Salipiger abyssi: one gene and its partner. The protein of the gene in region 1 interacts with the protein of each later gene in a pairwise test. Links are inferred from orthologs where the notes say so. Each region holds a gene or a part of one and is shown on either strand. Other genes may lie near its edges.

Evidence for each region.
Region 2: the proteins of Ga0080574_RS00980 (region 1) and ileS interact in binary tests that used the Escherichia coli proteins (3 or more experiments, as listed by UniProt). The link is inferred for Salipiger abyssi from one-to-one orthologs.

Annotation. Positions count from the first base shown.
Region 1 is NZ_CP015090.1:65,688-69,546, reverse strand. Bases 220-3,057 are described here. They hold Ga0080574_RS00980 (ABC transporter substrate-binding protein), read left to right. Parts: upstream 220-1,100; coding sequence 1,101-2,015; downstream 2,016-3,057. Other genes in these bases: Ga0080574_RS00975 (sugar ABC transporter ATP-binding protein), read left to right, coding at 2,085-3,057; Ga0080574_RS00985 (AraC family transcriptional regulator), read left to right, coding at 220-1,002. Also shown: more of Ga0080574_RS00985, read left to right, coding at 118-219; more of Ga0080574_RS00975, read left to right, coding at 3,058-3,587; Ga0080574_RS00970 (ABC transporter permease), read left to right, coding at 3,577-3,859. UniProt on the Escherichia coli protein: Part of the ABC transporter complex RbsABC involved in ribose import. Binds ribose. Also serves as the primary chemoreceptor for chemotaxis.
Region 2 is NZ_CP015093.1:2,831,502-2,835,471, reverse strand. The notes cover bases 1-3,460. They hold ileS (isoleucine--tRNA ligase), read right to left. Parts: upstream 3,144-3,460; coding sequence 201-3,143; downstream 1-200. Other genes in these bases: Ga0080574_RS17365 (histidine phosphatase family protein), read right to left, coding at 1-63. In the rest of the region: Ga0080574_RS17355 (hypothetical protein), read left to right, coding at 3,594-3,884. UniProt on the Escherichia coli protein: Catalyzes the attachment of isoleucine to tRNA(Ile). As IleRS can inadvertently accommodate and process structurally similar amino acids such as valine, to avoid such errors it has two additional distinct tRNA(Ile)-dependent editing activities.

The sequences.
Region 1 (3,859 bases):
AAAAGTATCGGGCAAATTTCCGATCTGAGGTAGAGCGGCGCGGGCCGGAGCGTTACCGTCTCAGCACGCGACCGGCCCGGGTGGAGATCGGGCAGGGCGCGCGACGGAGGAGAGTGAATGCAACCCGATCTGGAACTCGTGCACATCCGCAAGGGCGAGAGCTTTGCCGCCTGGATGCACGGCTATCCGTTCCGGACCGTGCGCTGGCATTACCATCCCGAATACGAAATCCACCTCGTCGTGGACACGCATGGCACGTTTTATATCGGCGATCACATCGGCGCGTTCGGCCCCGGGCAACTGATCATGACCGGCCCGAACCTGCCGCAGAACTGGATTTCCGATATCGCGCCGGGCGAGGTCGTGCCCGAGCGCTCCTTTGTCATCCAGTTTCCCGAGGCGTTTATCGAAGATGCCGCCGCCGCGATGCCCGAGATGGAGGCGATCCGCCCGCTGCTCGACCGCAGCCATCGCGGGCTGCTCTTCGACGAGACGACGGCGGCGCAGATCAAGCCGCTGATGATGGAGCTTTTCGAAGCACAGGGCCTGCGCCGGCTGGCGCTGTTCTGGGAGATCCTCGACCTGCTGGCACGCGCGCCCGATCCGGAGGTGCTGGCGAGCCTGAGCTACGAGCTCGACCTCGAGTCCCTCAAGGAGAGCGGGGTCAACAAGGCCATCGCCTATCTGCGCGAGAACCTGACCGAGAATATCGACGAGAAAGACCTGGCGCAGATGGTCAACCAGAGCCCCAGCGCCTTTTCGCGGGCTTTCAAACGGCACACCGGCTCGACCCTGGTGCGCTACAAGAACCAGCTCAGGGTGGATCTGGCCTGCCAGATGCTCCTGACCCGTCCGGAGGCCAAGGTGGCCGAGATCTGCTATGATGTCGGCTTCTCCAACCTCTCCAATTTCAACCGTCATTTCGTGAGGCTGAAGGGCATGTCGCCCTCGCAGTTCCGGACGACCTTTGCGGCGAACGGGGTGTTCTCGGAGGCGGACTGAACCAGACGGATACCGGACGTACACGAATTCGGGCGGCGGGGTGCCGTCCGGACAGGGGCGGGCTTTGCCTGCCGCAGAAAACTTGGGAGGATACCCTGATGAAACATCTGCTCGGAGCCGCATCGGCGGCTGCACTCGCACTCTCGATGGCCGCGCCGGCCTCGGCCCAGGACGACGGGCTGAAGATCGGCATGACCTTCCAGGAGATGAACAACCCCTATTTCGTCTCGATGCAGGAGGCGCTGATGGGCGCCGCCGAGGATCTTGGCGCCGAGGTCGTGGTGACCGATGCGGGCCATGACGTGGCCAAGCAGATCTCGGATGTCGAGGACATGCTGACCCAGGGCATCGACATCCTGCTGCTGAACCCGACCGACAGCGCCGGCATCGAGGCCGCCGTGCACATGGCCAAGGCGCAGGACGTGATCGTCGTCGCGGTCGATGCCAATGCCAACGGCCCGGTCGACACCTTTGTCGGTTCCAAGAACCGCGACGCGGGCTATCAGTCCTGCAAGTATCTCGCCGACGAGCTGGGCGGCGAGGGCGAGGTCGCGATCCTCGACGGTATCCCGGTGGTGCCGATCCTTCAGCGCGTCGAGGGCTGCAAGGCGGCGTTCGACGAATACGAGGGCATCGAGCTGGTCGACACCCAGAACGGCCGTCAGGACCGCTCGGTCGCGCTTGGCGTGGTCGAGAACATGATCCAGTCGCACCAGAACCTCGCCGGCATCTTCTCGGTCAATGACGGCGGCGCCATGGGTGCGCTGGCGGCGATCCAGGGCTCGGGCCGCGACATCAAGCTGACCTCGGTCGACGGGGCGCCGGAAGCGGTGGAGGCCATCGCCGCGGGCGGGCCGTTCATCGAGACCACCGCGCAGTTCCCGCGCGATCAGGTGCGCGTCGGCCTCGCCATGGCGCTGGCGCAGAAATGGGGCGCACGCGTGGTGCCCGCCGAGGTGCCGATCGACGTGCGCGTGGTCGATGCCGAGAATGCCGCCGATTTCAGCTGGTAAACCCGACACCGCCACCCCCGCCCGGCGTGGGGGTGGCGCTTTTCCGCAACGTCCCAAGGCTGCCCAACCATGCTGCAACTGACCGGAATCAAGAAGCGCTTCGGCACGATCCAGGTGCTGCACGGGGTGGATCTGGATGTGCGGGCCGGCGAGGTTCACGCCCTGCTGGGCGAGAACGGCGCGGGCAAATCGACGCTGATGAAGATCCTCACCGGCATCATCCAGCCCAGCGAGGGCACCATCACCATCGAGGGCGAGCCGCGCCAGTTCTCGAATTACGACGAGGCCATCGCGGCGGGCATCGGCATCGTCTTTCAGGAATTCAGCCTGATCCCCTATCTGACGGCGGTGGAGAACATGTTTCTCGCCCGCGAGATCCGCAATCGCTTCGGCCTGCTCGACCGCCGCGCCATGCATGATCGCGCGAAAGAGATCCTCGCCCGGCTCGAGGTCGACGTGCCGCTGGATGTGCCCATCGCCAAGCTCTCGGTCGCGGAACAGCAATTCGTCGAGATCGCAAAGGCGCTGTCGCTGAATGCGCGCATCCTCGTGCTGGACGAGCCCACCGCGACGCTGACCCCCTCGGAGGTGGCGCATCTCTTCAAGGTGATGCGCGAACTGCGCAAGCAGGGCGTGGCGATCATCTTCATCTCGCACCATCTTGAAGAGATCTTCGAGATCTGCGACCGCATCACCGTGCTGCGCGACGGCGAGTTCGTCGGCGATTGCCTGGTGTCCGAGACCGATACCGACCGGCTGGTCGAGATGATGGTCGGGCGCCGGATCGAGAACAGCTTTCCCGAAAAGCCCGGCCCGCGCGCCGATGCCAGGGTCATGCTGGAATGCGAGGAGGTGCAGCTCCGCAAGGGCGGGCCGGTGTCGGATTTCGTGCTGCGCGAGGGCGAGATCCTCGGCTTTGCCGGGCTGGTGGGCTCGGGCCGGTCGGAAACCGCGCTGGCGATGCTGGGCGCGTTCCCGGCGGCGCGCTGCAAGGTGCTGGTGGACGGGGTGGAAACCCGGTTCAGGGAGCCCGCCGAGGCGCTGGCGCATGGCATCGGCCTGCTGCCCGAAAGCCGCAAGGAACAGGGGCTGATCACCAGTTTCCCGATCCTTCAGAACATCTCGATCAACAATTACGGCAAGTATCGCCGCGGCCACTGGTTCATCGACCTCAAGAAGGAGCTGGCCGATACCGAGGCCGCGATGAAGGAGGTCCGCGTCAAGGCGCCGGGCCCGATGGCGCGGGTCGATACGCTGTCGGGCGGCAACCAGCAGAAGGTGGTGATCGCCCGCTGGCTGAACCACCAGATGAAGGTGCTGATCTTCGACGAGCCGACACGCGGCATCGACGTCGGCGCCAAGGCCGAGATTTACCAGCTCATGCGCGCGTTCACCGCGCAGGGCTATGCCATCATCATGATTTCCTCCGAGCTGCCCGAAGTGATCGGCATGTCGGACCGGGTCTGCGTCTTCCGCCAGGGCGGGATCGTCGCGACCGTCGAGGGCGACGCCATCAATTCCGAGGAAATCATGTCCCACGCCACGACCGGGAGGGTCAGACATGTCGCATAACGCCAACTCTGCCGAGCAGGGCAAGGGAGGGGTCAGCCTGCGCTGGCTCCTGCATTCGCCGCTTGCGCTGCCGCTGATCGGGCTCATCGTGGTCTCGGTCCTGATGGGCTTTGCCTCGGAGAATTTCTTCTCGGTCTCCAACATCATGAACGTGCTGCGGCAGGTCTCCATCGTCGGCATCCTCGCCGTGGGCATGACCTTTGTGATCCTGACCGGCGGCATCGACCTGTCGGTCGGCGCGGTCATGGCGCTGTCGGGCACCATTGCCGCCG
Region 2 (3,970 bases), on another replicon or contig:
ACCCGTGGCACAGCCGACCAAAAGGGCCGCCGAAACAAGCCCGAGCATTGCGCGTCTCTTCATCTCCATTCCCCCGGATTCGCTGTTGTTATGGTATCCTCATACCATAAAATCGCACGACTCCGGGGGCAGGCAGGGCAGCTGACACAAAACGGGGCGCCGTGAAGCGCCCCGTCTGATCGCAAATTGTGCCGTTCGCCTCAGCCCAGCGCGGCGTCGCAGCGCGCGCAGGTGGCGGCGTGGCTGTGGCTGCCCACATCCGGCAGGATCTTCCAGCAGCGCTGGCATTTGCCGCCATCGGCCTTTTCAAAGACCACGCCGACGCCCGGCACCTCCGCCATGCGGAAGGCTTCCTGCGGCGCCGGATCGGCGGTGAGCATGATGCCCGAGGTGATGCAGATATCGTCGAAGGCGACGGTCTTCAGCGCCTCCAGCATCTCGGCATCCTCCACATGCACGATGGGCGCCGCCTCCAGCGAGGCGCCGATCACCTTGTCGGTCCGCTGGATCTCCAGCGCGGCGGTCACCGCGCGGCGTGCCGCCCGGACCTGCGCCCATTTCGCCGCCAGCGCCTCGTCGCGCCAGCTTGCCGGCGTTTCGGGGAAATCCTGAAGGTGCACCGAGCTCTCCTCGCCCGGGAAGCGGTCGAGCCAGACATCTTCCATGGTGAAGACAAGGATCGGCGCCAGCCAGGTGGTGAGGCGGTGGAACAGCAGATCCATCACCGTGCGCGCGGCCTTGCGGCGCGCGGTGTCGCCGTCGCAGTAAAGCGCATCCTTGCGGATGTCGAAATAGAAGGCCGAGAGATCCACGGTGCAGAAGGTAAAGACCGCCTGGAACACCGACTGGAAATCATAGGCGCGATAGCCCTCCTGCACCTTGGCGTCGAGCTCGGCGAGGCGGTGCAGCACCCAGCGTTCCAGCTCGGGCATGTCGGCGGCCTCCACACGATCCGCCTCGGAGAAATGCCCCAGAGCGCCCAGCATGAAGCGCATGGTGTTGCGCAGCCGGCGATAGCTGTCGGCCACACCCTTGAGGATCTCCGGCCCGATGCGCTGGTCGGCGGTGTAATCGGTCTGCGCCACCCAGAGCCGCAGGATATCGGCGCCGTATTGCTTCACCACCTCCTCGGGCACGATGGTGTTGCCGAGCGATTTGGACATCTTGTTGCCCTTCTCGTCCAGCGTGAAGCCATGCGTCACCACGTTGCGATAGGGCGCGCGGCCGATGGTGCCGCAGGCCTGAAGCATGGAGGAATGGAACCAGCCGCGATGTTGGTCGGTGCCTTCCATATAGACATCGGCGATGCCGTCCTCGGTGCCGTCCGGGCGGTCGCGCAGCACAAAGGCATGGGTCGAGCCGCTGTCGAACCACACGTCGAGCACGTCGAAGACCTGTTCCCACTCCTCGGCGTTATACTCGTTGCCGAGGAACCGCTCCTTGGCGCCGTCGACATACCAGCAATCGGCGCCCTCGGTCTCGAAGGCCTCGCAGATGCGGGCATTCACCGCCGGATCGCGCAGCAGGAAATCGGGATCGGTGGGCAGCGCGCCCTTCTTCACGAAACAGGTCAGCGGCACGCCCCAGGCGCGCTGACGCGACAGCACCCAGTCCGGGCGCGCCTCGATCATCGAATAGAGCCGGTTGCGGCCCGATTGCGGGGTGAATTTCACCAGCTCGTCGATGGAGCGCAGCGAGCGCTCGCGGATCGTGGTGCCGTAGCTGTCCTGCCCGTCGCCGACGGCGCGGTCGATGGCGGCGAACCATTGCGGCGTGTTGCGGTAGATCACCGGCGCCTTGGAGCGCCAGCTATGCGGATAGCTGTGCTTGATCTTGCCGCGTGCCAAGAGCCCGCCGACTTCGGCCAGCTTGTCGATGACCGCCTTGTTGGCATCGCCCTCCTTGCCGTTGGGCTTGAGGATCATCCTGCCGCCGAAGAAGGGCAGCCCCTCGCGGAAGGAGCCGTCTTCCATGACGTTATAGGTGATGACCTGATCGAGCATGCCCAGATCGCGGTAAAGCTCGAATTCCTCCATCCCGTGAGAGGGCGCGCAATGCACAAAGCCGGTGCCCTCTTCGTCGGTGACGAAGGGCGCGGCGCGGAAATCGCGCGGATCGTCCCATTCGCCATTGGCACCGTCGGCACCGGCAAGCGGGTGCATGAGGGACAGGCCGGCCAGCTCGTCGGTCGGGACGTCGCGCACCCGGGTCCACTGGCCTTCCTCAAGCCGCGCCCGCGCAAAGGTCTGCCCAGCCAGCTTGTCGGCGAGGATATAGCGCTCGCCCTTGCTCGCCCAGCATTCCTCCGGGGTGTCGGTGACCTCGTAAAGCCCGTACTGGAAGTCCTCGCCATAGACCACGGCCTTGTTCGACGGCATGGTCCAGGGGGTGGTGGTCCAGATCACCACATAGGCCCCGGCGAGATCCCCGCCCCGAACCTGATCCGGGGCCTCACCGGCAGCATCCGACGCGACGGCCTTGAACTTCACCCAGATGGTGAAGCTTTCCTTGTCGTGATACTCGACCTCGGCCTCGGCCAGCGCGGTCTTTTCCACCGGCGACCACATCACGGGCTTGGAGCCCTGATAGAGCGTGCCGGTCATCAGGAACTTCATGAATTCCTCGGCGATCACACGCTCGGCGTGGTAGTTCATCGTCAGATAGGGATCGGCCCAGTTGCCGGTGATGCCCAGCCGCTTGAACTCCTCGCGCTGGATATCCACCCAGCCCTCGGCGAACTTCCGGCATTCCTGACGGAAATCGACGACCGGCACCTCGTCCTTGTTCTTGCCCTTGGCGCGGTACTGTTCCTCGATCTTCCACTCGATGGGCAGGCCGTGGCAGTCCCAGCCGGGCACGTAGCGCGCCTCATGCCCCATCATCTGATGCGAGCGCACGATCATGTCCTTGATCGTCTTGTTCAGCGCGTGACCGATATGCAGGTGGCCGTTCGCATAGGGCGGGCCGTCATGCAGGGTAAAGGGCGTGCGCCCGGCGGCAGTTTCGCGCAGGCGGTCGTAGATGCCGATCCTTGCCCAGCGCTCCAGCCATTCCGGCTCGCGCTTGGGCAGCCCCGCGCGCATCGGAAAATCGGTCTTCGGAAGGTTCAGCGTGTCCTTGTAGTCAGGCGTTTCGGCGCACATGATCTGCGGTCCCGGTTCTTGAGAAATTGGGGGAAACTCTGGTCGGCGCGAAAGTCCATACGCCTTGTCCCGGCGGCTCTGCGGTTTAGAGCGCCGGGCATGTAATTCGAATGATGATCGCGAGACGGCCCATCATGCCGGGCGTTATAGGCAAGCGACTCGCGATGGTCCAGAGCTTGCGGACAGGGCGCGCCAGGCGCGGAACGGGCGGAAATCCCCTCATCCCGGCACCGCAAACCGGCAGCTTCGCGCCACGCCGCATCGCGGCGCGGCGGGGTTCGGCGCATCGCCCCGGCATTTAAGGCGGGCTCCTGCCGGAAACCGGGAGTTCCCGCGTTAGGCGGCAACTCTGACGTGCGGAAATGGTTTCATGATCACCGATGGCGCAGCACATGCCCCGCGCCTGGCAAGTGAACTGAAACCGACGCAATCCGGACAAGGAGTTCCGTCATGGCCTATCAGAACGACCAGACCCACGCCTCCAACCCCTATGCCGCGCATCTGCGCGCCGATCCTCAGACCCGCATGCCCTCGGGCCGCTCCGGCGGCACGGTGGTCGGCCTCGTGGTCGCGGTCGCGGTGATCGTCGCGCTGATCGTCGGCGTGGGAGTCCTGGGCGGCGGCGCGCCCACCGACGGCCCGGCAGCGCCCGCGGCCATCGAACAGAGCACGCCCGAGGCCGGTGCCCCGGTGCTCGGCGACGAGACGGCACCCGCCACGCCCAGCGCGCCGGCGGAATAAGCCGCCGGCCCTCGCCACTCCCGCCCGGAGCCCCGGACCACGCACTTCGCGGCGTGCCCGGCCATCACTCACGGATCGCCCGGGCG